4 regions of the Mesorhizobium sp. WSM4840 genome follow, and region 4 is predicted to be linked to each of the others. Evidence: riboswitches for the same ligand, from Rfam matches in the RefSeq annotation. Region 4 holds a riboswitch; each other region holds the start of a gene.
The links. Region 4 has a riboswitch for cobalamin ahead of AC0L3I_RS34605 (5-methyltetrahydropteroyltriglutamate--homocysteine S-methyltransferase). Riboswitches for the same ligand answer to the same signal wherever they lie in the genome.
Positions count from the first base shown of each region.

Region 1 (5,438 bases), on a different contig from region 4:
TCGACTATCCCGAAGAGACCGCCGGCCGCCGCATGCAGACGGAGTTCGTCGCGGTGCCGCCGTTCTGGACGATCGGCCAGACCATCGACTATATGCGCGAGGACAATAACCTTCCCGACCGCTTCAGCCAGATTTTCGTCATCGATCCGAGCTTCAAGCTGCTCGGCGCCATCGATCTCGACCAGATCCTGCGCACTAAGCGCTCGATCAAGGTCGAAGAGGTCATGCATGAGACCAGGCACGCCATTCCGGCCACGATGGACCAGGAAGAGGCAGCGCGCGAATTCGAACAATACGACCTTCTCTCCGCCGCCGTCGTCGACGAGAACGAGCGGCTGGTCGGCGTGCTGACCATCGACGACGTGGTCGACGTCATCCAGCAGGAGGCCGAGGAGGATCTGCTGCGCATGGGCGGTGTCGGCGACGAAGAACTGTCGGACAGCATTCTTTCGACTTCGCGCTCGCGCGTTCCGTGGCTGCTCGTCAATCTCGGTACGGCCTTCATCTCGGCCTCGGTGATCAGTATGTTTGGTGCAACGATCGAGGAAATGGTCGCACTTGCCGCACTGATGCCGATCGTCGCCTCGCTGGGCGGCAACGCCGGTACGCAGACGATGACAGTGACCGTGCGCGCGCTCGCCACACGCGACCTCGATATCTACAATGCCGGTCGCGTCATTCGCCGCGAGGTTGTGGTCGGCCTGCTGAATGGCATGGTCATTGCAACGATCCTCGGGCTGGTCGCCGGCTTCTGGTTTCACAATCCCGATCTCGGTTTCGTCATTGCCGCGGCGATGATCGTCAACATGCTGGCTGCGGCACTCGGTGGCATTCTGCTTCCGCTGTTCCTCGACAGGCTCGGCGCCGATCCGGCGATTTCATCATCAATCTTCACGACGATGATTACCGACGTTATCGGTTTCCTCGCCTTCCTTAGCCTTGCCACCTGGTGGCTGCATCTGGGCGCGGGAGTCGGATAAGGCCCTTCAATTGACTTTTACGTAAGTTGCGTGCGAGGTTTCGATGGAGAGCTACCGGTCGATTCCGGTGCGGGACGAGCCCTTTTGTGAATGAAGGGCATCGCCGCATAATGGGCGATCGCGCCGCTATCCGGGCTTTTGGAGTGACGATGCGGGAATATTATTCGATAACCGAACTGACCCGCGAATTCGATGTTTCGACGCGGACGCTGCGCTTCTACGAGGACGAAGGGCTGGTGCAGCCGGTGCGGCGCGGCCGCACGCGGCTGTTTCGCCCGTCGGACCGGCATCTCATCCGCCAGATCATGCGCGGCAAGAGGCTCGGCTTTTCGATCAACGAAATCCGCGAAATCATCCAGATGTACAAGGAGCCGCCCGGGGAGGTCGGTCAGCTCAACCTGATGATCAAACGCATCGAGGAAAAGCGCGAGGATCTGCGCCAGAAGCGCCGCGACCTCGAAGAGACGCTGGCGGAACTCGATCAGGCCGAGGAATCCTGCGTCGAGCGATTGGTGGAGCTCGGCGTCAACACGTGAGCGGCCTTTTTTGACAATTCTACTCTGGCGGCCAGCTAGTGTGGTTTTCTGCCAGAGCGAATTCTTAAAAAGACCTTGCCGCACGCCTCAAATCCAGCGCCGCACCTTTTTAGCGTAATCCCGGTATTTCTTGCCGAATTTCGCCGTCAGAACTCTTTCCTCGCCCTCGATCGCCATCTTCTGCGTTGCGAAGGCGGCGATGATCGCCAGCGGCAGGAACCATACGATCCCCGAGATAAGGGCGACGCCGATCATCAGCAGCGTGTTGGCCAGATATATCGGGTTGCGGCTGACGGCGAAGGGGCCAGATGTGACCAGGTGATCCGGCACGGCGTTTGGGTGGAGCGTCGTCTTTGCCCGGATCATGGTGCGGATTGCCGTGAACCAGAGTGCGACGACGCCGAACAATGCCACCCAGCCGGCCGCGAACAGGATGTCGCCCAGAAGGCCGCCGATCCATGGCAGCGGATAGAGCAAGCCAAGCGCGATGCTGACGGCGATGGCCGCGACATAGATCAGCGGCGGCCACGGTATAAACCCCGGTTTCGGCTGCCCCGGTTTCTGTTGCCCAGGTTTCTGTTGATGGTCGGTCATTGTGCTCCTCCCTCCATCAAAGTGCTGTCGGCTTTGGCAGTGCAGGCGCCGGCGAGCTCGTCGAGATGTGCCTTCCATTCCGCAGCCTGGTCGTTGCGGTAGAGCTGATCAAGCGTGGCCTCGCCCTCGAGTGTATCGAGCATGCACACACAATAGCTGGAGCAGAACTCCGTGTCGCGCGATTGCTCGCACGAAGTCTGGCATTCTTTCAGGAAGGTGACCTGCCTGGTCTCGACCGGTGCCGGCATGACTTGCGAAAAAAGCCAGATCGAGCCGATCAGCACCGGCTGGTGGATCAGATAGAAGGCGAGGCTGTGCCGGCCGATAAAGACCAGCGGATTTGTCCAGCTGCCGGGCGTCAGGCCTGCCAACCGCGTCAGCAGGCCGGAGGCGGAGGCGAGTTTTGCCGTCGCGATGCCCGCAAGCACAGCGCCGAACCATGGCAACAGCGGGACATAATCGTTGGAGCGCGGGTTGGTTGCCGACAGGCCGACCCACCACAGGGCCGGATGGTCGAAGATCTCGGACCTGAGGTAGAGCGGCGCTGTGATGACGAAAGCTGCGACAGCAAGCGCCAGCAGCGCCGGCAGCCGCAGAAACGCCAGGCCGAGCAGGCTGGCGAGCGCGATCTCGTGCAGGATACCGAAGAAGATGAAACTGTCCGGCGTGGCAAGCCTCGTGGCAGCCGATATGGCGAGCGCCGCCCCGGCGACCATGGCGAAGCGTTTCCAGAAGCCGTTCCAGCGGATCAGTTTGCCATGGGCGAGGAACAGGCTGACGCCGACCAGGAACAGGAAGGTCGAAGCGATGCAGCGCGCGTAGAATTTCCACCAGCCGAAGGCGGTCAGGCCGGGATCGGTGTAGCCAAAGAATTCGAGATCCCAGGTGAAATGGTAACTTGCCATGGCAAGCAAAGCGACGCCGCGGGCGACGTCGATGGCGATGATGCGCTTGGATCGGTCCTGAACGGTCGGCGTAGAAATGCTCATGGTCTCGCAATCTGATTCAGCACTGCAAGACGACTATCATGGTTGCCCCGGACAAAAGAAGACAGGGCAAATCCCGTTGATGCTCAGGGCGTCGGTGAAAGCGCCGTATGCCGCTGACGCACCCATTAGAAGCGATGCAGTTCATATTCCTCGGGCATCAGCACTCCGGCCTTGTGGCGCCGGCCGGCTGATTCCCGAGACGGCGCATTCGGGCTGGCCGCTGGCGGAATTTGGTTTGCCGGGCGCAGCGATTCTGCCTATAGTCGCGGCCGTCGTCGGTTCCGTTTGGAGCCGCGCATGAACCCGGAACCGGAATCGGTTCCGGAAAGGTCATGCGCAGAGTCTAAGTGTTAGAGCGTCCTTTGTGCGTCCATTCGGACGCACGGCGCTCTAAAGGGAATGCGGTAAGGGCAAAATTCGCCCAATGCCGTGGCTGCCCCCGCAACTGTGTGCGGTAGTCCTCTCCATATGCCACTGAAGAGTTTCTTCGGGAAGGTGGGGAAGGGCGCTGATCCGCGAGCCAGGAGACCTGCCGGCGACAGGAGAACTGATTTCTATGCCCTCGGGTGGAGGGCGAAAGGACAAGACATGAATACCGCTTCCGTCTCGCTCGGCGCTTCCGTCTCCTCGCAGTCGCGCTTCGTGCAGCTGGCGCTTGCTGCATTTCTCGGCATTTTCGTCATGGGCTTTGTCGGCTTCTCGCATATCGATACGGTCCACAATGCCGCCCACGACTATCGCCACTCGATGGCGTTTCCCTGCCACTGACGAGGGGCCGACATCATGACACTGTTTCGCAACGTCGTGCTCATCGCGGCGATCGCAGGGCTTGTGGCTGGCGTCGTTCTCGCCTGCATGCAGGCCTACGCCACCGTGCCGCTCATTCTCAAGGCGGAAGTCTACGAGCAGGCCGGCAGTGGTCACACGCATGACCATACCGCGGCGCCGGCTGCGAACGCCACGGACGCCAATGCCATGAGTAGCGCCGAACCGGCCGCTCCGGCTGCGGAAGACGAAGGCTGGGCGCCGGCTGACGGTTTTGAACGATTCGCCTTCAACGTCGTTGCCAATGTCGTCACCGGCATCGGCTTTGCGCTGATCCTGGTCGCCGCTTCGGAGTTCGCCGGCGGCATCGGCAATTGGCGTCAGGGCCTGTTATGGGGGCTTGCCGGCTTTGCCGTGTTCACGCTGGCTCCGAACCTCGGCCTGCCGCCCGAACTGCCGGCGATGCCGGCGGCCGATCTCACTCAGCGCCAGATCTGGTGGACGGCGACGGTGATAGCGACCGCGGCCGGTCTTGGGCTGCTCGCCTTTCGCAAATCGCTGCCGCTGGCGCTGCTTGCCGTGGCGTTGATCGTGGCGCCGCATATCGTCGGCGCGCCGCAGCCCGACAGTTTTGAATCGCCGATCACGGAAGCCCTGCACCACCAGTTCGTGGTGGCGGTGACACTGACCAATCTGGTGTTCTGGCTGGTGCTCGGCGCCGTCGTCGGCGTGGTGCGCGGCCGCTTGACCGGCAGCACGACCGGCCTGCGCGACAGCTTTGCCTGATCGCGCTGCTCCCGGCGGCAATCTGACCCTGGTCATCGGCGGTGCGCGCTCCGGCAAGAGCGCGCATGCCGAAAGACTGGTGACGGCCTGTCCGGCGCCGTGGGCCTATATCGCTACGGCGCAAGCCTATGACGACGAGATGCGCGAGCGTATCGCGCTGCATCAGTCGCGGCGCGGCGAGGGTTGGACGACCATCGACGCGCCACTCGATCTCGTCGGCGCGATTGAGGCGTTGCCTGACGGCCGGCCTGTCCTCGTCGATTGCCTGACGCTGTGGCTGACCAACCATATGCTGGCCGAACGCGACATTGAGGCCGAATGCCGAGGGCTGGCCGATGTGCTGTCGCGGCCGCGCGGGCCATGGTTCGTGGTTTCCAACGAGGTTGGCCAGGGCATCGTGCCCGACAATGCGCTGGCTCGCCGGTTTCGCGATGCCGCCGGCCGGCTCAACCAGCAGGTCGCGGCCGTCGCCGGCACAGTGCTGCTGATGGTGGCGGGACTGCCGCTCAAGGTGAAATGAGATGACCGATATCGACGACAGGGACGAGGAACGCCACCGCGCCAAGATGGCCAAGCGCAAGGCGGTGCAGGACGCAGAGGTCGCGGCAAAGACGGTCGAGAAGGGGCTGCTGATCGTCAACACCGGGCCCGGCAAGGGCAAGACCACTGCCGCCTTCGGGCTGGCGCTGAGGATGCTCGGCTACGGCAGGCGCGTCGGCGTCGTCCAGTTCATCAAGGGCAAATGGCACACCGGCGAGAAGGACGCCTTTGCCGCCTTCGGCGACCGG
Region 1 is NZ_JBVVQD010000004.1:292,062-297,499, forward strand. It holds gene mgtE (magnesium transporter) at 1-980, shown strand, start outside; gene AC0L3I_RS08970 (MerR family transcriptional regulator) at 1,130-1,516, shown strand; gene AC0L3I_RS08975 (methyltransferase family protein) at 1,604-2,110, opposite strand; gene AC0L3I_RS08980 (acetyltransferase domain-containing protein) at 2,107-3,099, opposite strand; cobalamin riboswitch at 3,450-3,650, shown strand; gene AC0L3I_RS08985 (CbtB domain-containing protein) at 3,688-3,867, shown strand; gene AC0L3I_RS08990 (CbtA family protein) at 3,883-4,650, shown strand; gene cobU (bifunctional adenosylcobinamide kinase/adenosylcobinamide-phosphate guanylyltransferase) at 4,673-5,170, shown strand; gene cobO (cob(I)yrinic acid a,c-diamide adenosyltransferase) at 5,172-5,438, shown strand, end outside.
Region 1: linked by a shared signal. The riboswitch ahead of AC0L3I_RS08985 (CbtB domain-containing protein) and the one ahead of AC0L3I_RS34605 (5-methyltetrahydropteroyltriglutamate--homocysteine S-methyltransferase) in region 4 are both predicted to bind cobalamin.

Region 2 (5,438 bases), on a different contig from region 4:
GACGAACTCATGGCCGGTGACCATCGGCACCGGAACGGTCTTCTGCGCCCACTGGTCCCAATTGTAGATGTGGACGTCGGTGCCGCAGATCGCCGTCTTCTTGATCTTGATCAGCACGTCGTTGGGGCCGATTTCCGGCACCGGCACCTCTTCCATCCAGATGCCCGGTTCGGCCTTGGCCTTCACCAGCGCCTTCATCATGTTCGACATCGGGTGCTCCTTACGCTTGGTTGATTTCGCTCCTCGCCCTGCTCCGGTAGCCTGCGCAACGAAAAGGTAGGCTCGGAGAACACCTGAGATCCTTGGACCAATCGTAATGTTGACGGCTGCCTTTGTGTCGAAGCAACATTCCACAGCGATCCGTGCGCTTGAAAACCCAGTCCAGCGAACCTCAGCGGAAGCGGAGCAAGCGTCACGCCAGATGCAGCGAAGTTTCAATTCAAGCGATGAGGAATGGTCGCAGCTTGCAGCTGGGCGGCATGGCTATTTCGTCGATGTCCGCCACATGCGACGCAATCACTCGACACGATGCTCTCGATGGTCGGTCTGGCCGCCGATATCTTGATGTGTCGGTGCACAGGCGGCATCGTTCGCCCCTCGGTGAAGTGTCTGTTGACCGCTGGCGCTGTGAGAGGCTGAAGCTCACGGGCAAAGCCGCCTTACTCCAGTTCCTGGTTGAAATCATCCGTCCTCGGACCAGAAGCGGCTTCCCAGATCCTGCCCCGCCGCTCAGCCGTCCAGCGGGCCTTCGGCTGGACGACAAGGGTGGGGCCTCTACCAATCAGTGGGCGGCTTTTCGATGCCGTCCCTTCTGCTTTGAACTCATCCGCGGAGCCCGCTGGTCACATGTTTGCCGGTCACAGTGGCCCAGCGGCCTGCGCCTGCACTTTCTCCCGCAGGGCGAATGCCGCAGCGACCATGTTCACGAGGGCAGGGCGGACCTCCTCCCATTTCCTTGTTTTGAGACCACAGTCCGGATTCACCCACAATTGGCTGTCCGACAGTCGCTCGCGGGCAAGTTGAGCGAGATGCAAAATCTCGCCGATCTCCGGGACACGTGGTGAGTGAATGTCGTAGACGCCAGGACCGATTTCGTTCGGATATTTGGACTTGGTGAAGGCGTCTAGAAGTTCCATTTTAGAGCGCGACGTCTCTATCGAAATGACGTCCGCGTCCAGTTCGCCGATCGAGTCGATGATCTCATTGAACTCCGAATAGCACATGTGGGTGTGAATTTGGGTCGCGTCCTCCACACCCGTCGAAGCGAGCCGGAAGCATTCGACAGCCCAGCCGAGATAATGTTTCCAGTCGGCCTTCCGCAGCGGCAAGCCTTCGCGAAATGCGGCCTCATCGATCTGGATCACCTTTGCGCCAGCTCTTTCGAGGTCCGTCACTTCATCGCGGATGGCGAGCGCGATCTGGCGGCAGGTCTCGGCGCGGGGTACGTCGTCGCGAACAAAAGACCAGTTCAGAATCGTCACTGGCCCTGTGAGCATGCCCTTCACCGGCTTATTCGTCAGCGACTGGGCAAATTGCCACCAGAGAACCGTCATCGGATTGGGCCGCGATACGTCGCCGAAGATGATGGGAGGGCGCACCAGCCGGGAGCCGTAACTTTGCACCCAGCCATGCTGGGTGAAGGCGAGGCCGGACAGCTGCTCGCCGAAATGCTGCACCATGTCGTTTCGTTCGAACTCGCCGTGTACCAGCACGTCCAGCCCGATCTCCTCCTGCCAACGGACCACCGCTTCGGTCTCCTTCTTCAGGAAGGCCTGGTAGTCGATATAGCTCAGCCGGCCCTTCGCATGAGCGGAGCGCGCCCTGCGCACCTCGGCCGTCTGCGGGAAGGACCCGATGGTCGTCGTGGGGAATGGCGGCAGGCCGAGCGTGTCAGCCTGGACTCTGGAGCGCTTGGCAAATGCGCTCTTTCGTTGCTTCATGACGCCGTCAATGCCGACAACTCGCCCATGGACGAGCGGATCATGGACCTTTGCAGACATGGCGCGCGCGGCGGCGGCCTCTTCAGAAGCCTTGAGCGCGCCCGCTACAGTATCCCTGCCTTCGGACAAGGCTTGGGCCAGCACGAGCAGCTCTTCAGTCTTCTGGGCGGCGAATGCCAGCCATGATCTGACGTCCACATCGAGCGCGGTCTCCATCCGCAGGTCCATCGGCACATGAAGCATCGAGCAGGAAGGCGCAATTTCGACGCGGTCCAGCGGCCAGCCGGCAATGACCGGCTTGATACGGTCGAGAATGGCAGTCAGTTTCGCGCGCCAGACGTTGCGGCCGTCGATCAAGCCAAGTGAGAGCACCAGATCCTTCGGTGCGAGCCGACCAACCGTCTCCAACTGCTCGGGAGCGCGCACAAGGTCGAGATGTAGGCCCGCCAGGCGCAGCGAAAGCGCGGTCTCGAGATTGTCTCCCAGCGGACCGAAATAGGTAGCCAGCATGATTTTCAACTTGGGCGCGGCTTTCGACAGCTGGCCGTAGGTGAATTCGAAGGCAGCTCGTTCGTTCGGGTTAAGGTCGAGCACAAGCGCCGGCTCATCAATCTGAACCCAGTCGGCCCCAGAGAGCTCCAAATTTCGCAGGAGTTGCTCGTAGACGGGCAGCAGGCGCGGTAGCAGCGCCATGGTATTGAAACCTTGGTCGGGAGACTTCGCCAGCTTGAGGAAGGTGACCGGTCCAAGGAGGACCGGGCGTGTATGGATGCCGAGCTCTTTTGCCTCCAGAAAGTGATCGACTGGTTTCGTCGACGAGAGGGCGAATGTCTGATCGTCGCCCAACTCCGGCACGATGTAGTGGTAGTTCGTGTCGAACCATTTGGTCATTTCCATCGCGGTTACGCGCTGTCCCTGAACGGCATGCCCGTGACTGGCATGTCCGCAACCCGCGGTATCGCCTTGCGTCCCGCGCGCCATCGCGAAGTAGATGTCGAGGGGGACCTCGCCGCCCGTCCAGCCGTAACGGGTTGGCACGGCGCCGACCATTGCTGCGGTGTCGAGCACATGGTCATACAGTGAGAAATCGTTCGACGGGATTTTCGACACGCCCCGGTCGTGCTGCTCGCTCCAACTGGCGGCACGGAGCGCCTTCGCCGTCGCCAGAAGGTTGGCAGCAGAAGATTTTCCGGACCAGTAGCTTTCGAGCGCGAATTTCAGTTCTCGCCGGCGACCGATACGCGGCACACCAAGCGTTGCTATGGGAACTTGCTGGGAGACATTCATTCCATACCCCGATGGCTAGCGGCGGGGACAAGGAAGGCGCTAACAGGCCGGCATCAACGCCGAGCTGCCGCGGCCACCAGACACCCCGCCCGTGGACGTTGTTCACCGTGGCAGGTCTCCTGGCTCGCGGGTCACAGCCTCTGCCCGTCTTCCCGGGGCAGTTCGCCCCAGTGACATTGGTGGGTTGGCTCGCCGCTTACAGTTGCGGGGGCAGCGCCGGCATTGCACCGGCTTCCCTCTTAGCTCCGCTAGGGCAACGCCTTGCGGAGAACCACGACATGCGGACAATCGCAGCTGCCCGCTTTCTTGTCAATGCTGTATAAAGAAATGTTTATGTGTTTATGTGAATCATTCACCCGCGGCGTGTCTCAATTCGCAGATCGCGGTAGAGCTGAACCATCTGCGCCCCTCTCCGGTTCGCAGGCTGTGGCTGACCGGTGGCTGTGGCTGGCCGGTCGGGCAATCTGTCAATTGTACGATCCCGGCTCAGAACGATTTTCGTAAGAGGGCGTGTTGACCATCATGATCGGCCGGCAGTACTGGGCCGAAGGGCGACAACGTTCCTGAGCCTTCATAATCAGAAATTTGTAGAAGAACCGCCATCCTTCACGGACGGGTACACGGTGTTTTCCCAGCGCTTGTCTGGACAGCCCGCAAAGAGGGGAGGGTGAGCAGCACCTCGCCGAGATGCGTCCCTACAACAACCCGGCCTGCTCGGCCTCGCGGCGCAAATTCTGACGAGGCCTCGGGCCGATCTGCTGGATCACCAATCCGGCCGCCAGTGAGCCGAGGTCGCCGCAGGTCTTGAGGTCGCGGCCTTGCGTGTAACCATGCAGGAAGCCGGCGGCATAGAGATCGCTGGCGCCGGTGGTGTCGACCAGCTCCCGGATTTTGGTCGCCTCGACGGTGACGGTCTCGTCGCCGCGCACGATCACCGAGCCCTTTTCCGAACGGGTCACGGCGGCGATCCGGCAATCCTTGCGGATCTGAGCCAGTGCCCCGTCGAAGGACGATGTCTGGTAGAGCGACTTGATCTCGTGGCTGTTGGCGAAGACGATGTCCACCGTGCCCGAACGCATGAGGTCGAGGAACTCGTCGCGATAGCGGTCGACGCAGAACGAATCCGAAAGCGTCATCGATACTTCGCGGCCCGCGGCGTGCGCCAGGCTGGCCGTCTGCCGGATCGCCTCCTTGGCGCGCGGCGGGTCCCACAGATAGCCTTCGAAATAGGTGACCTTGGCGCCCGAGGCCTTGTCGGGCTCGACGTCCTCAGGCCCGAGCTCGACGCAGGCGCCAAGATAGGTGTTCATCGAGCGCTCGCCGTCTGGGGTAACGAAGATCATCGAGCGCGCCGTCGGTGGCTCGCCATTGAGCGGCCTGGTGTTGAAGGCGACGCCCTGCGCATGGATATCATGGGCGTAGATTTCGCCGAGCGCATCGTTCGAGACTTTGCCGAAGAAGGCGGCGCGTCCGCCGAAGCTGGCGACACCCGCCGCCGTGTTGCCGGCGCTGCCGCCGGAGGCTTCGATGGCCGGGCCCATGCGGCTGTAGAGCAGCTCGGCGCGCCTCGTATCGATCAGGTTCATCGCGCCCCCAAGTAAGCTACAATTTTCGGACGCTCCGTGGCGCCCAAAACATGAACTCGCATTTTCGCATTGAAGGATATGGCCGACCGCGGCACACCCACAAGGTTGAAACCAAGCGACGGCGATATACATTCGCCGCTGCTGTTCCATGCCTCACTGCCCCAAAATTCTGCCGTGCCCCTCACCTGAAGCTGTTTAGCTGGATCCGGTTTGCGCCCGCCACAAGCGAGCGTAAGCGCCTTCAGCTGTCAGCAGATCAGCATGCCTCCCCTCCGCAACAACCCGCCCCTTGTCCAAGACCATTATTTTGTCGGCGCAACGGATGGTGCTGAGTCGATGAGAGATGATGACGATGGTCTTGCCGCCCCGACGCAGATCCTCAACCACTCGCAGGACAAACGCCTCGGCGACCGAGTCGAGAGAGGAGGTTGCTTCGTCGAGGATCAGGATCTCCGGATCCCGGTACAGAGCCCGAGCCAACGAAAGGCGCTGCTTCTCGCCCCCGGAGAGGCGTACGCCGTTTTCGCCTAGATAGGCCTGGAAGCCACCGGGCCAGCGCTCGATCACCTCCCGCAGCCCTATTTGATCGCAGATTTGGAGGATCTTTTCGATGTCCGGCTCGAAC
Region 2 is NZ_JBVVQD010000029.1:42,699-48,136, forward strand. It holds gene tdh (L-threonine 3-dehydrogenase) at 1-210, opposite strand, end outside; gene metE (5-methyltetrahydropteroyltriglutamate--homocysteine S-methyltransferase) at 858-3,203, opposite strand; cobalamin riboswitch at 3,320-3,518, opposite strand; gene AC0L3I_RS28975 (adenosine kinase) at 3,923-4,945, opposite strand; gene AC0L3I_RS28980 (peptidase domain-containing ABC transporter) at 5,009-5,438, opposite strand, start outside.
Region 2: linked by a shared signal. The riboswitch ahead of metE (5-methyltetrahydropteroyltriglutamate--homocysteine S-methyltransferase) and the one ahead of AC0L3I_RS34605 (5-methyltetrahydropteroyltriglutamate--homocysteine S-methyltransferase) in region 4 are both predicted to bind cobalamin.

Region 3 (5,438 bases), on a different contig from region 4:
CAGCCATTCCAGCGTGCCATGGGCGCCGACATGGATGAGGGCATGGACGCTGACCGTCTTGCGCAGCCAAAGGCCGAAGGCGATCAGCGCATGTCGAGGCGGCAGCGTCGGGTCGTGATAGTCAGCGCGACGGTCGGCCGAGCGCCCGCGGTCAGGCGCCAGCGCCACGGTGACATTGCCGAAGGTGGCGGCGCGGAAGGGGAATCTTGCGGCGGTAGGCGCTTGAACACCCCCCTCTGTCCTGCCCTCTTTGCCACCACTTGGCATCTCCCCCTCAAGGGGGGAGATCGACAGTTCCGCCGACGGCTCTTCCTTAACATCCTCGGTAATTGGCGAAAGCAGCGACGACAGCGCAATCTCCCCCCTTGAGGGGGAGATGTCCGGCAGGACAGAGGGGGGCGCATCGCACAAACCTGTCTCATCTGCCGCATTCCCCCACGCGGCCGTCACGGCAGCTATTGCCTCAGCAGGCAATTGCGTCGAAAGGTCGAGATAATCCTTCAGCCCCAATCCTTCGTCACTGCGCTCCAACTCATCCAGCAACTCCCGCGGCGTTTGCGGAATCCCTTCAACGGTGTAGCCCTGTTCGCTCAAGTCGTGCAGCATCGCCAGCACGCTGGACGGCACGTCGAGGCCGACGGCGTAGCCGGTGCGGCCGGGCGCGCTTGGATAGTCGGGGATCAGGATGGCCAGCTTGCGTTCCGCGCGCGGCGTCCGCTGCAGGCGGATGAAAGCTTCGACACGGTTCGCCACCTGCGCGACGCGGTCCGGCTCCGGCCGGTTGGCGAAAGCGCGGAAGGCCAGCGCCGGATCGACCTCGCTCTCTCCCTTGAAGGAAATGGCACCGGCAAGAATGCGGCCGTCGAGTTCGGGCAGGACGACATGCATGGCCAGGTCGGCGGGCGCCAGGCCGCGCTGATTGTTTTGCCAGATATCGCGGCGTGTTGTCGCCACAATGACCTGGAATGCCGGCACGCCGGCGCGGTCGAACAGGGTTTCGACGCCGGGCTCAGCACCGGAGGCGAAGGCCGTGGCGGTGATGATCGCGGCAGGGTTTAGCGCAGCAAGCGCAGTCTCGACAAAGGCCAGCGAGACCGGATCCTTGAGGCTGGAGACGAAAATGGGGACAGGGATGATGCCACGCTGCCCGAGCGCTTCGAACAATGCGTCGATCGGCGCGACATCGGCGGCGAGCAGCATCGAACGGTAGAAGAGAATTGGCACGACGTCCCCCTCCCCCTTGAGGGGAGGGTGGCCCGAAGGGCCGGGGGGGGGGGTTGGGGGCGGGGTGGACGGTTTTTTATTCCGGCGCGCGTAAAAGCGTTTGGGCGGGTTACAGGCGCCCCCCCCCCCCCCCTGCGGCCGGACCCTCCCCTCGAGGGGGAGGGGGACGTCGCGCTCGACGATCCCCAGTCCCGGTTGATAGTAGCCGGCTTTTGGCACGCTGACAGGTTCAGCGACCGCCACACCTGATCCGGCGAGACCTGCCAGCCGATGCACCAGCGCCGTCATGTTGGCCGGGCCGCCTTCGCGAAAATAGCCCAGCAGGCCGTCGAGTTCTTCGCGCGGCAGCGTCGAGCATTCGATTAGCCGGAGATCCTCGTCGCGGCATTCGCCGGGCAGCAGCGCCAGTTTTATGCCGCGTGCGCGGGCGATCGAGGCGAGCTGGTCGCAGCCGTAGCGCCACCAGTCGTAACCGCCGAGGACGCGAACCAAAATAACCCTGGCGTGCCGGGCGACGCTGTCGATCCAGAGATCGACGGACATCGGATGGCGCAGGTCGCGCAAGGCCGCCAGCCGCATCGATGGCAGGCGATCCGCGTCCGCCTTCCACGCTGCTGCCAGCCCGGCCAGATCGCTGTCGGTGAAGGACAGCGCCACGACATCCGCAGGCGTCTGCCTGAGATCAACAGGCTCGGCGAGATCGTCGAGCGAGGCGGATGTTGTGGTGAGGATGTGCATCGCGGCTCGTGCCTGAGGTCAGCCGGCGAGAATACGCTCGATGGCCGGGCGGTTCAGCCCTTTCAGGCCGATGACGACGAGGCGCGAACGGCGCTCGTCCTCGGCGGTCCAGGCGCGGTCGTAATAGTGATTGACGCGTGGGCCGACGGCCTGCAGCAGGAGCCGCATCGGCTTGCCGCCGACCTCGACGAAACCCTTGACGCGCAGCACGTTTTCTTCCTCGGCCGCGGTGGCGACGCGCAACGCCAGCTCGTCGGGATTGGCGATCGATGGAATGTCGATGACGAACGAGTCGAAATCGTCATGCTCATGGTCGAGCTCGTCGTCGTGATGGGTCTTGCGGTTCTCGATGTCGTCCTCGACGGCAAGGCCGAGGCCGAGCAGCACAGACGGATCGACCTTACCCTGCGAGGTCGGCACGATCTTGACGGCGCGCGCGGCATGCTCGCCGATGATGGCATTGGCACGGGCCGAGCCGGCGGCGTCCATCAGGTCGCTCTTCGACAATATGATCAGGTCGGCGCAGGCGAGCTGGTCCTCGAACACCTCTTCGACCGGATCATCGTGGTCGAGCGTCTCGTCCTGCGCGCGCTGCGCCTGCAGGGCGTCCATGTCGTTGGCGACGCGGCCTTCCGCCAGCGCCGGTCCGTCGACGACCGCAATGACGCCATCGACGGTCACCCGGCTCTTGACCGTCGGCCACTGGAAGGCCTGGACCAGCGGCTTGGGCAGAGCCAGCCCGGAGGTTTCGATCAGGATATGGTCGACTTTCGGCGATAGCGACAGGATCTGGTCGAGCGCCGGGACGAAGTCGTCGGCGACGGTGCAGCAGATGCAGCCATTGGCCAGTTCGACGATGTTTTCCTCAGGGCAGGTGTCGATGCCGCATCCCTTCAGAATCTCGCCGTCGATGCCGATATCGCCGAACTCGTTGACGATGATGGCCAGCCGCTTGCCGCCGGCGTTTTCGAGCAGATGGCGGATCAGCGTCGTCTTGCCGGCGCCGAGGAAGCCGGTGACGACGGTGCAGGGCACGCGGGAGACGGAAGTGGTCATATCTGATCCTTAACAAGGTCGAGGGGAGGAATGCGGGCGACGAGGCCGCGTTTCAGGCAATCGGGCCGGCCGCGCCATGGAATGAGGCCGTCCGTCGAGGTGGCGAAGAGCTTTGCACCGGCGACCAGATCGGCGCCGCTGGTCACGGTCAGGTCGCCAAAGACATAGCTCCAGCAGCCGTCGCGCAGGATCGCGGCGCTCAGCCGGCGCTTGCAGTTGCCGAGGCATTCGACGGTGCGGATACTGATATTTTCGCCTGATACAGCGCGGCGCGTGTCTTCGGCCAACAATTCGCCGGCGCGGGGATGGCCATCGGAGCCGGTTTCGTCCCGGCAGGAGGCGCAGACGATCACGGTGACGTCGGCCAGAGCATCATCATCGCCGGACAATACGCCCGCTGTCTCAGCCGAAAAACTGCTGTCGCGTTCCAAATCAGGCTCCTTGCCCGGAAAACCCGCCAGGCGATCGGATTCTTATGTCCTAGACGGCAGGTCTCCTGGCTCGCGGGTCATCGCCTTGGTGCCGCCTTCCCGGGACCGTCCCAGTGGTTTTCGGCCTTGGCTCGTCGCTTACAGTTGCGGGGACAGCCGCGGATTTGAAATCGGGGATTTCGCACCGCATTCCCTCTTGGCTCCTCCCTTTGCCGAGAGGAGACCGTCTGAACCGGATTTAGGCTTGTGCAGGCAGTCGTGTCAACGCACGTCTACGACGCGGCAATGTCGGCGAGAGCCGAACCCAGATCACCGGCCGGCGTCACCTCGATGCGGTCCAGGCCGAGCCAACCCTGCATCAGCTTCAACTCCTCGAAGAGTTCGGCGGCGGTTTGCGGCGGGGCGCCGGGCTCGGCATAGGCGGCATGGACGCGCAGCACGCCGGCGGGGCGGTCGGCCTTGAGGTCGACGCGCGCCACGATCCTTTCGCCGAGCAGGAACGGCAGCACGTAATAGCCGTATTGGCGCTTTTCGGCCGGGGTGTAGATCTCGATGCGATAGCGGAAGTTGAACAGTCTTTCCGTGCGCGCTCGTTCGAAGACGACGGGATCGAACGGCGCAAGCAAGGCGCGCGCCTCGATCTTGCGCGGAAAACGGGCATCCCTGTGAAGATAGGCTGTTTTGTCCCAGCCTTCGACGCGAACCGGCAAAAGATCACCTGCGTCGACCAGTTCCTCAATGCGGCCCTTGATGTCGGCGGGAGAGAGACGGAAATAGTCGCGCAGGTCGCCCGCTGTCGCGACGCCGTGGGCGCGGGCGGAAATGCGCAGCAATTCGCGGTGCGCATCTTCCGGGGAGGGCACCGGCAAAGCAAGTACTGCCGGCGGCAGCACGCGCTCCGGCAGATCGTAAAGCCGCTCGAAGCCACGACGCGACGCCGTGGTGATACGGCCGGCCCAGAACAGCCATTCGAAAGCGTGCTTGGCATCGCTCCAACCCCACCAGCCGCCGTTTCCCTTCTGGCCTTCGAGGGCGGATGCGGCGACCGGCCCTCGTTCGACGACCTCGCGATAAATGTCTTCAATGTAGGCGGCGCGTTCGCGGCCCCACTTGGCCAGTCCGTTATACATTTCCTCGCCACGTTCGGCCCGCTCCATGCGCCAGCGCATCAGCGGATAGGTTTCGACCGGCAGAAAGGAGGCTTCGTGCGCCCAATATTCGAAGACCGTGCGCTTGCGCGTCACGGCGGCGTTATCGAGCAGCGCAAGCGGGTAGGGGCCAAGCCGCGAATAGAGCGGCATATAATGGGCGCGCACCACCGCGCTGACGGAATCGATCTGCAGCAGGCCGGTCCGGCCAAGCACACGGGCCAGATGGCGGCGATCGGGCGTGCTGTTAGGGCGAGGATCGGCAAACCCCTGTGCGGCAAGCGCGATGCGCCGGGCCATGGCGAGCGAGATTTTTTCCTTCATGCAGACGGCACTCTGTCGGCGTTCGACCAAGGTTGGGGGCGAATGATTCCGCGTCATGCTAGCAGGGTTTTGTCGGCATCTATGTCAGGAGAGAAAACTGGAGTAAAAAGTGAAGGAACTCAAACAGGAGTGGATCAGACCAGTTTATCCGGATATGCTGCCCAGCACCGTGTTTTGAACAAGGTTTGACTTGCTTCGCCGAAAGCCCTGCGCTAACCCTCGCCGCGTTGCAGCATAGAGCCCCCTAAAACGGTTCAGTGGTTAAACTGTCACGCTTCCGCAAGTGGGTCCGGTGCTGTAATCAGAGTGGATTGGCCGCCAACGGAAAGCTGCAGCATGAACGCATTGTTGAGTTCGTACCTGCCCATCGTCCTGTTTATCGGCGTGGCGCTGGTCGTCGGCCTGGCGCTGCTTGCCGCACCCTTCCTGGTGGCCTACCGCAACCCAGATCCGGAAAAGCTTTCCGCTTATGAGTGCGGCTTCAACTCGTTCGATGACGCCCGCATGAAGTTCGATA
Region 3 is NZ_JBVVQD010000004.1:254,012-259,449, forward strand. It holds gene AC0L3I_RS08795 (cobaltochelatase subunit CobN) at 1-1,962, opposite strand, end outside; gene cobW (cobalamin biosynthesis protein CobW) at 1,981-3,018, opposite strand; gene AC0L3I_RS08805 (DUF1636 family protein) at 3,015-3,449, opposite strand; cobalamin riboswitch at 3,488-3,692, opposite strand; gene AC0L3I_RS08810 (winged helix-turn-helix domain-containing protein) at 3,722-4,921, opposite strand; gene AC0L3I_RS08815 (NADH-quinone oxidoreductase subunit A) at 5,258-5,438, shown strand, end outside.
Region 3: linked by a shared signal. The riboswitch ahead of AC0L3I_RS08805 (DUF1636 family protein) and the one ahead of AC0L3I_RS34605 (5-methyltetrahydropteroyltriglutamate--homocysteine S-methyltransferase) in region 4 are both predicted to bind cobalamin.

Region 4 (5,438 bases):
ATTTGATTCGGACGTTCCAAGAGGAATTGAAAGTCGAAATACTTGGACGCTATTTGGTAGCTTCCGACGAACCTTACCGCCCGGCTAACGGAAAAGCGCTTATTACGACGTCTTGTTGCGTTTATGATTTATTTGAGCAATGTTGCATTCTTAAGGAAGGAATGGTTGTCGACTATGATCTGGACGGCGAGCCAGTTCTCGATGAGATCAAACTTAACGAGAGGCAGTACGAGAAGGTTACCAAAGTTCAAGATGAATGCTTACGGTTCATCAATGATGCGAGATCGTTTTTTGCGAAGTCTGGTGTGACGCACGAGTTTTCTATTTTGCAGCGGGCCGCCCACGCAGCTCTATTTCGTCACGGCTACATGCCTATCGAAGCGGAGTTGGAATATTTCAAGGGCTTCCAGAACGACAAGTTTATGGGGCCAGATCGCACGAAGACCCTCTATCATCTAGACAGAGCTTGGAAGCATGTGGGGTGCCTGCCCTCACCTTATCAGCTGGGTGCATTTGAAACGCGCAGCTTGGGGCTTGACTTCGCATTCAGCGGTCTGGTGCAAAAGAGATTTCAGCTTGATTTAAGACCAGAAGATATGAATGTGCGGTTTTCACCTCTGAAAGTCTCGATAGGGAGCACACAAGAGTCCAAGGTCTTCTTGCTTAGAGCGCACCATCTGCATGACGGATATTTCTCCATTAAGCTGCCTTATGAAAGCGGCACCAGTGTGAAAATGCTTCTTGGCGAGCACTACGTATGGTTGCAAATCGAAGGTATACATCTTTTAGATAATGCAAGAAGGGTGTGTAGTGATGTGTCGAGCTCTCTCGATCTGGAAGAAATCAACCGGGAGGGAGAGATTTACCAGTGCCTATCACAGGCAAGTGTCGCGACAATACGTTCCGTTGATTTGCAACAGTTCAAGACGCCTCATTACTATCATGTGATCTTTCGCCCGTTGGTTACGAGGGCATCTGATCCGCCACTGGTGCCAGGCGCAAAGATGGTGCAGCCGGCGCAGCGGTGATTCGTTGGGGTAGTGTGCTTAGAGTTCTGCAAATTCGCTGAGAGAGGGCGGTCATGGCAGGCTGGTGATTGTTCACGTCACCGATTCCCGCGAAGGAACGCCACCATGACCAAGACTGAAGATAAATCCGCCATAGCCGCCGTCAAAGACATTCTGCTTTCGAACCCGGATGGATTGCACTGCTACCCGGGGCGGCTACGGCTGCACTCATTGTCGGAACTTCGACGAAGTCGGACATGAGACACAGCGCTAACAGAATGATCGCGTCGTTCTGCAATGATTTTCTCATTTGGCACGACACATGCGGGGGCTCTCCCGCATGAGCGCTCCGTCAATCTCGATTGATGCGAGCAGGATTCAATCAAGGCGCAGTGCGTCGTTTCTGAAGATCAAGGAGAGAAGAGCATGGCGAGAGCGCGAATTGGGGTGGCGCAGGCAGTAACAGCGGCTGTCGTCCTCATCGTTGCGGGACAAGCCGGCGCGGCAGATGTTCATCAAGCCGCGAGCGTTCCGCAGGCAGGAGCCCCGGTCGCGGAAGCGCCAAGCCCCTGGCAGATCCGCCTGCGCGCGTTGGGGGTGATCACTGAGGATTCGGGCTACGTCAACGCGGTGCCCGGCTCCGGTCTTTCCTATTCGAACACGCTGACGCCGGAACTCGATATTTCGTATTTCTTCACGGACAACATCGCCGCCGAACTCATACTCGGCACCACCTATGCCAACGTCGATGGCCAAGGTGCGATCGGCGGGCTGGGCAAGGTCGGCAAGGTTTGGCTGCTGCCGCCCACGCTTACATTGCAGTATCATTTTACCGATTTCGGCGCCTTCAAGCCCTATATCGGCGCCGGTGTGAACTATACGATTTTCTATCACCAGCAAGCCGGCAGCGCCGATGATCTCAAGGTCAAGAACACATTCGGCGCCCTTTTCGAAGTCCGCGCGCGGATCATCCGTGCCGAGAAGTGGACCCGCGATGGTCTTAAAGGCGCAACTTGATAGTCTTTCTTCTGCGATTCTGCAGCAGGGGGGGGGATGGCTCGAGTGTCGCTGCCAGGCGATGTGGTGACCTGGGCGGCAGGCCGTCACCAGACGCTCAGGCGGATGTTTTCCGACCAGCGTTTCAACAGGGACTGGCGACAGTCATCCGCCAGCCACCGCCCGAACGGGCCAGATAGCGCAGTGCGTTCAACACCGCCGGCGCCAAGCTAACAGGCAAGGCCACGCTCGATCCCTGGTTGATAGGCGACGGTCCACGGTCGCAAGCCGACGACGGACCTACGCGAGGCCCGCTTCGTGCGCCGCCTGTTGTTCCGCACCCTCCCATTCCGCATCCGTCAGGTCGGTCTGGTAGTGCTTGGCTTGCTTCTCATGTTCAGCCATCCGGCCACGGCTCGCTTGGGTCCACATCCCAAGCTTGAATCATGCGAACAGTGGCAACTCAACCCATTCTCAAACGGGCTCTTTAGAGAGTGCGGCATTAACCCCGGATTTGGTGATTCTCGGTTCACCGGGGTGGCTGGTCTCGCATGAGGGGGCGAGCATGCCCGGTCACGCACGATCGTGGCGCCGGCCTTCAGCAACCGCAGGGTGAAGCTGCTCGCGCAGCAGGTCGAGGCGATCGCCGCAGTTGTTCGAGACGCTGGCGGCCCAGCCCCAGCCCGCCGACCTGCGGCGCCACCTCTCCTTTCCGCTTCCGGCCGTGGTGATCAGCGCGCTGATGGGCGAATGCGCAAGCACGCTGAGCGAAGCCGAGCGGGAACAAATACCGGGACTCCGGCTGACCGTGACGACCTGGCCCGACTGCACACCTTTGAGCCCGGCGACCTCGACCTGATCCGGCGTCGCCGATGGGGACAAGGACCTTTCCGAGCCTGCACTGATGAGAGGCCGCATCGTATGCGGCTTCGGGCGAAAGAGACCGATCAGCGCAAGCGCATTATTCGCATCATCACATAAACATCTCGTTATATGGTATTGAGAAGGAGCGAAGCGGCTGTGATTGTGCGGCATGCCGTGGTGCTCCGCGCGGCACTGCCGTGGCGGAGCTAAGAGGGAAGCCGGTGCGATGCCGGCGCTGCCCCCGCAACTGTTAGCGGCGAGCCAAGCCCATTGATGTCACTGAGGCGAACGGCCTTGGGAAGACGGGCACAGGCTTTGACCCGCGAGCCAGGAGACCTGCCACGACGAACAACGTCCACGGGCGGGGTGTCTCGGTGGTCGCGGTAGCCCGGCTTCGTGCCGGCCTACTCGCGCGTCTCCTTGGCCCCACGCCCCAAACCATCGGGGTATGGCATGACTGTCTCTCAACAAATTCCTGTGGCAACGCTTGGCGTGCCGCGTATCGGTCGACAGCGGGAACTGAAATTCGCACTTGAAAGCTACTGGTCCGGAAAATCTCCCGCTGCCGACCTGCTCGCGACGGCGAAGGCGCTGCGTGCCGCTAGCTGGAGGGAACAGCACGATCGCGGCGTGTCGAAAATCCCGTCCAACGATTTCTCGCTTTACGACCATGTGCTCGACACCGTCGCCATGGTCGGCGCCGTGCCGGCACGATACGCCTGGACTGACGGCGAGGTCCCACTCGATACCTATTTCGCCATGGCGCGCGGCAACCAAGGTCAGGCCGCGGATTGTGGACACATAAAGCGTGACGATGGTGGGGTTCCTTTTGCCCTTCTCCAGCCCGCTGATGTACTGCTGGCTGAAGCCGGAGATCTCGGCAAGCTGCTCCTGCGTCAAGCCGGCGTTCTCCCTGATCCTGCGTGCATTTTGTCCGACCAGCTTGCGCATATCCATGCGCGGAGGTCAGCGGATCACGGGCCTTGAGTTTATCAATTTGCCGCCGGCGGGCAGCAAATCAAGGGATGCGATTTTGATGACGTTGGTCGCTCAAGCCAAGCACAGCTCGAGCTATCGGTCACGCGAGCCATGCGACGTTCACCGCCCGCATACTTGGCCACGGAAGACTGCAGCCGGCGAAGCGCTTCGGCAACCTTGGCCTGGGTTAAGCCCTTGTTCTTACGCGCCGCTATCAGCTGTTCCAACAGCCGGCGTTGGCGGGGCGATCGAAGAGATGCCGGCATCAGATGGTGCTTAAGTCTATTCAGATCGCGGATCGAGCAGCGTTGCCGGCTCAACCTCCAGCACCATAGCGAGCTTCTCGACCATGTCGATGCTAGCAGCATATACACTGCGCTCAAGAGCGCTGATGTACGTTCGATCAACACCAGCTTCATGTGCCAGCGCCTCCTGCGACACCTTCTTTTTCTCGCGAAGCCTACGCAGATTGCGGGCAAAGACCTCTCGGATTCCCATACGTGAGAGGCCACCCTCTTGTTGAGTCGTCCCGCCACATGTGATGCATGATCACCGCAAGCCGACGGGCCAATGCGACAATGGCCTTCTGTCGGCCGTGCCGCCTGGCGACATTCATCGCCCACGCCTTCAGCCACGACCAATTCGTCACACGCGTCAGCAGCGTCTGCGCGGCTTCGTAACATCATGCCATGGCCGCAGCAGGAGATCCGGCCCATGCGCCCAATAGGTCCTTGGGACGCCGATGCCCTGCATCGCCTGCACTGTGATCCGCTAGAATCCCATAGATGGCTAGGGCCCGCCGATCCCGGAGAGAAGGCCGGGACGAGACCGCAGGCTGACCCAGGACTGGGAGAAATCCAGCGCTTCCGCAGAAGCCTACGTCGCCCACATCCGTTTCCTCACCCGCAGGCCCGCGGCAGCAGTCCAAGATGGCTGCCGGCATCGACAACAATGTTCTGACCGGTAATGTTTGACGCTTCCGTCAGGAGGAACAGCGCAGCCTCGGACATCTGTTCCGATGTGCCTGCCTGGCGTAGAGGCGTTCGCTGTTCCTCGTCTTCTTTCATCTTGTTGTATTCAATTTCGCCCACGCCATTCAGCATCCAACGGGTCTGGATCAGGCCGGGGGAAATGGCATTCACCCGGACGGCGGGGCTGAGCCAGCGTGCCAGCTCTTGGGTAAGAGTGTTTAAGGCACTCTTAGACAGCGTATACGGTAGTGAGCTGCCGTTGCCGATAAGGGTGGCATTGGTGGACACATTCACGATCGCGCCGCGTTCTTTGCGTTCCTCCCATTGTTTTCTCATGGCCGGAAACACAGCACGGCCCATCATGAAAGCGCCTGTGGTGTTCACTCGAAATATGCGGTCGAAATCCTCCGGTGTGACGTCTTCAAGATCGCCGACTTTTTGGAACTTTGTGGTGGCAGCGTTATTGATAAGGCCGTCGATGCGACCCCATTCGCTCAGGGTTTCGACAGCCAGTTTGCGGCAATCGGCATCCTGCCCCACGTCGGCCTGAACAACAATGGCTTCAACCCCTTGCGCTTTGACTTTGGCATAAGTCTCGTCGGCTTCCTTCTCGCTTCGAGTA
Region 4 is NZ_JBVVQD010000050.1:24,769-30,206, reverse strand. It holds gene AC0L3I_RS34620 (HAD family hydrolase) at 1-1,028, shown strand, start outside; partial or broken gene AC0L3I_RS34615 (OmpW/AlkL family protein) at 1,434-1,994, shown strand; partial or broken gene AC0L3I_RS34610 (cytochrome P450) at 2,500-2,751, shown strand; cobalamin riboswitch at 3,026-3,225, shown strand; partial or broken gene AC0L3I_RS34605 (5-methyltetrahydropteroyltriglutamate--homocysteine S-methyltransferase) at 3,345-3,668, shown strand; partial or broken gene AC0L3I_RS34600 (helix-turn-helix transcriptional regulator) at 3,669-3,824, opposite strand; gene AC0L3I_RS34595 (helix-turn-helix domain-containing protein) at 4,128-4,343, opposite strand; partial or broken gene AC0L3I_RS34590 (IS110 family RNA-guided transposase) at 4,306-4,576, opposite strand; gene AC0L3I_RS34585 (SDR family NAD(P)-dependent oxidoreductase) at 4,745-5,438, opposite strand, start outside.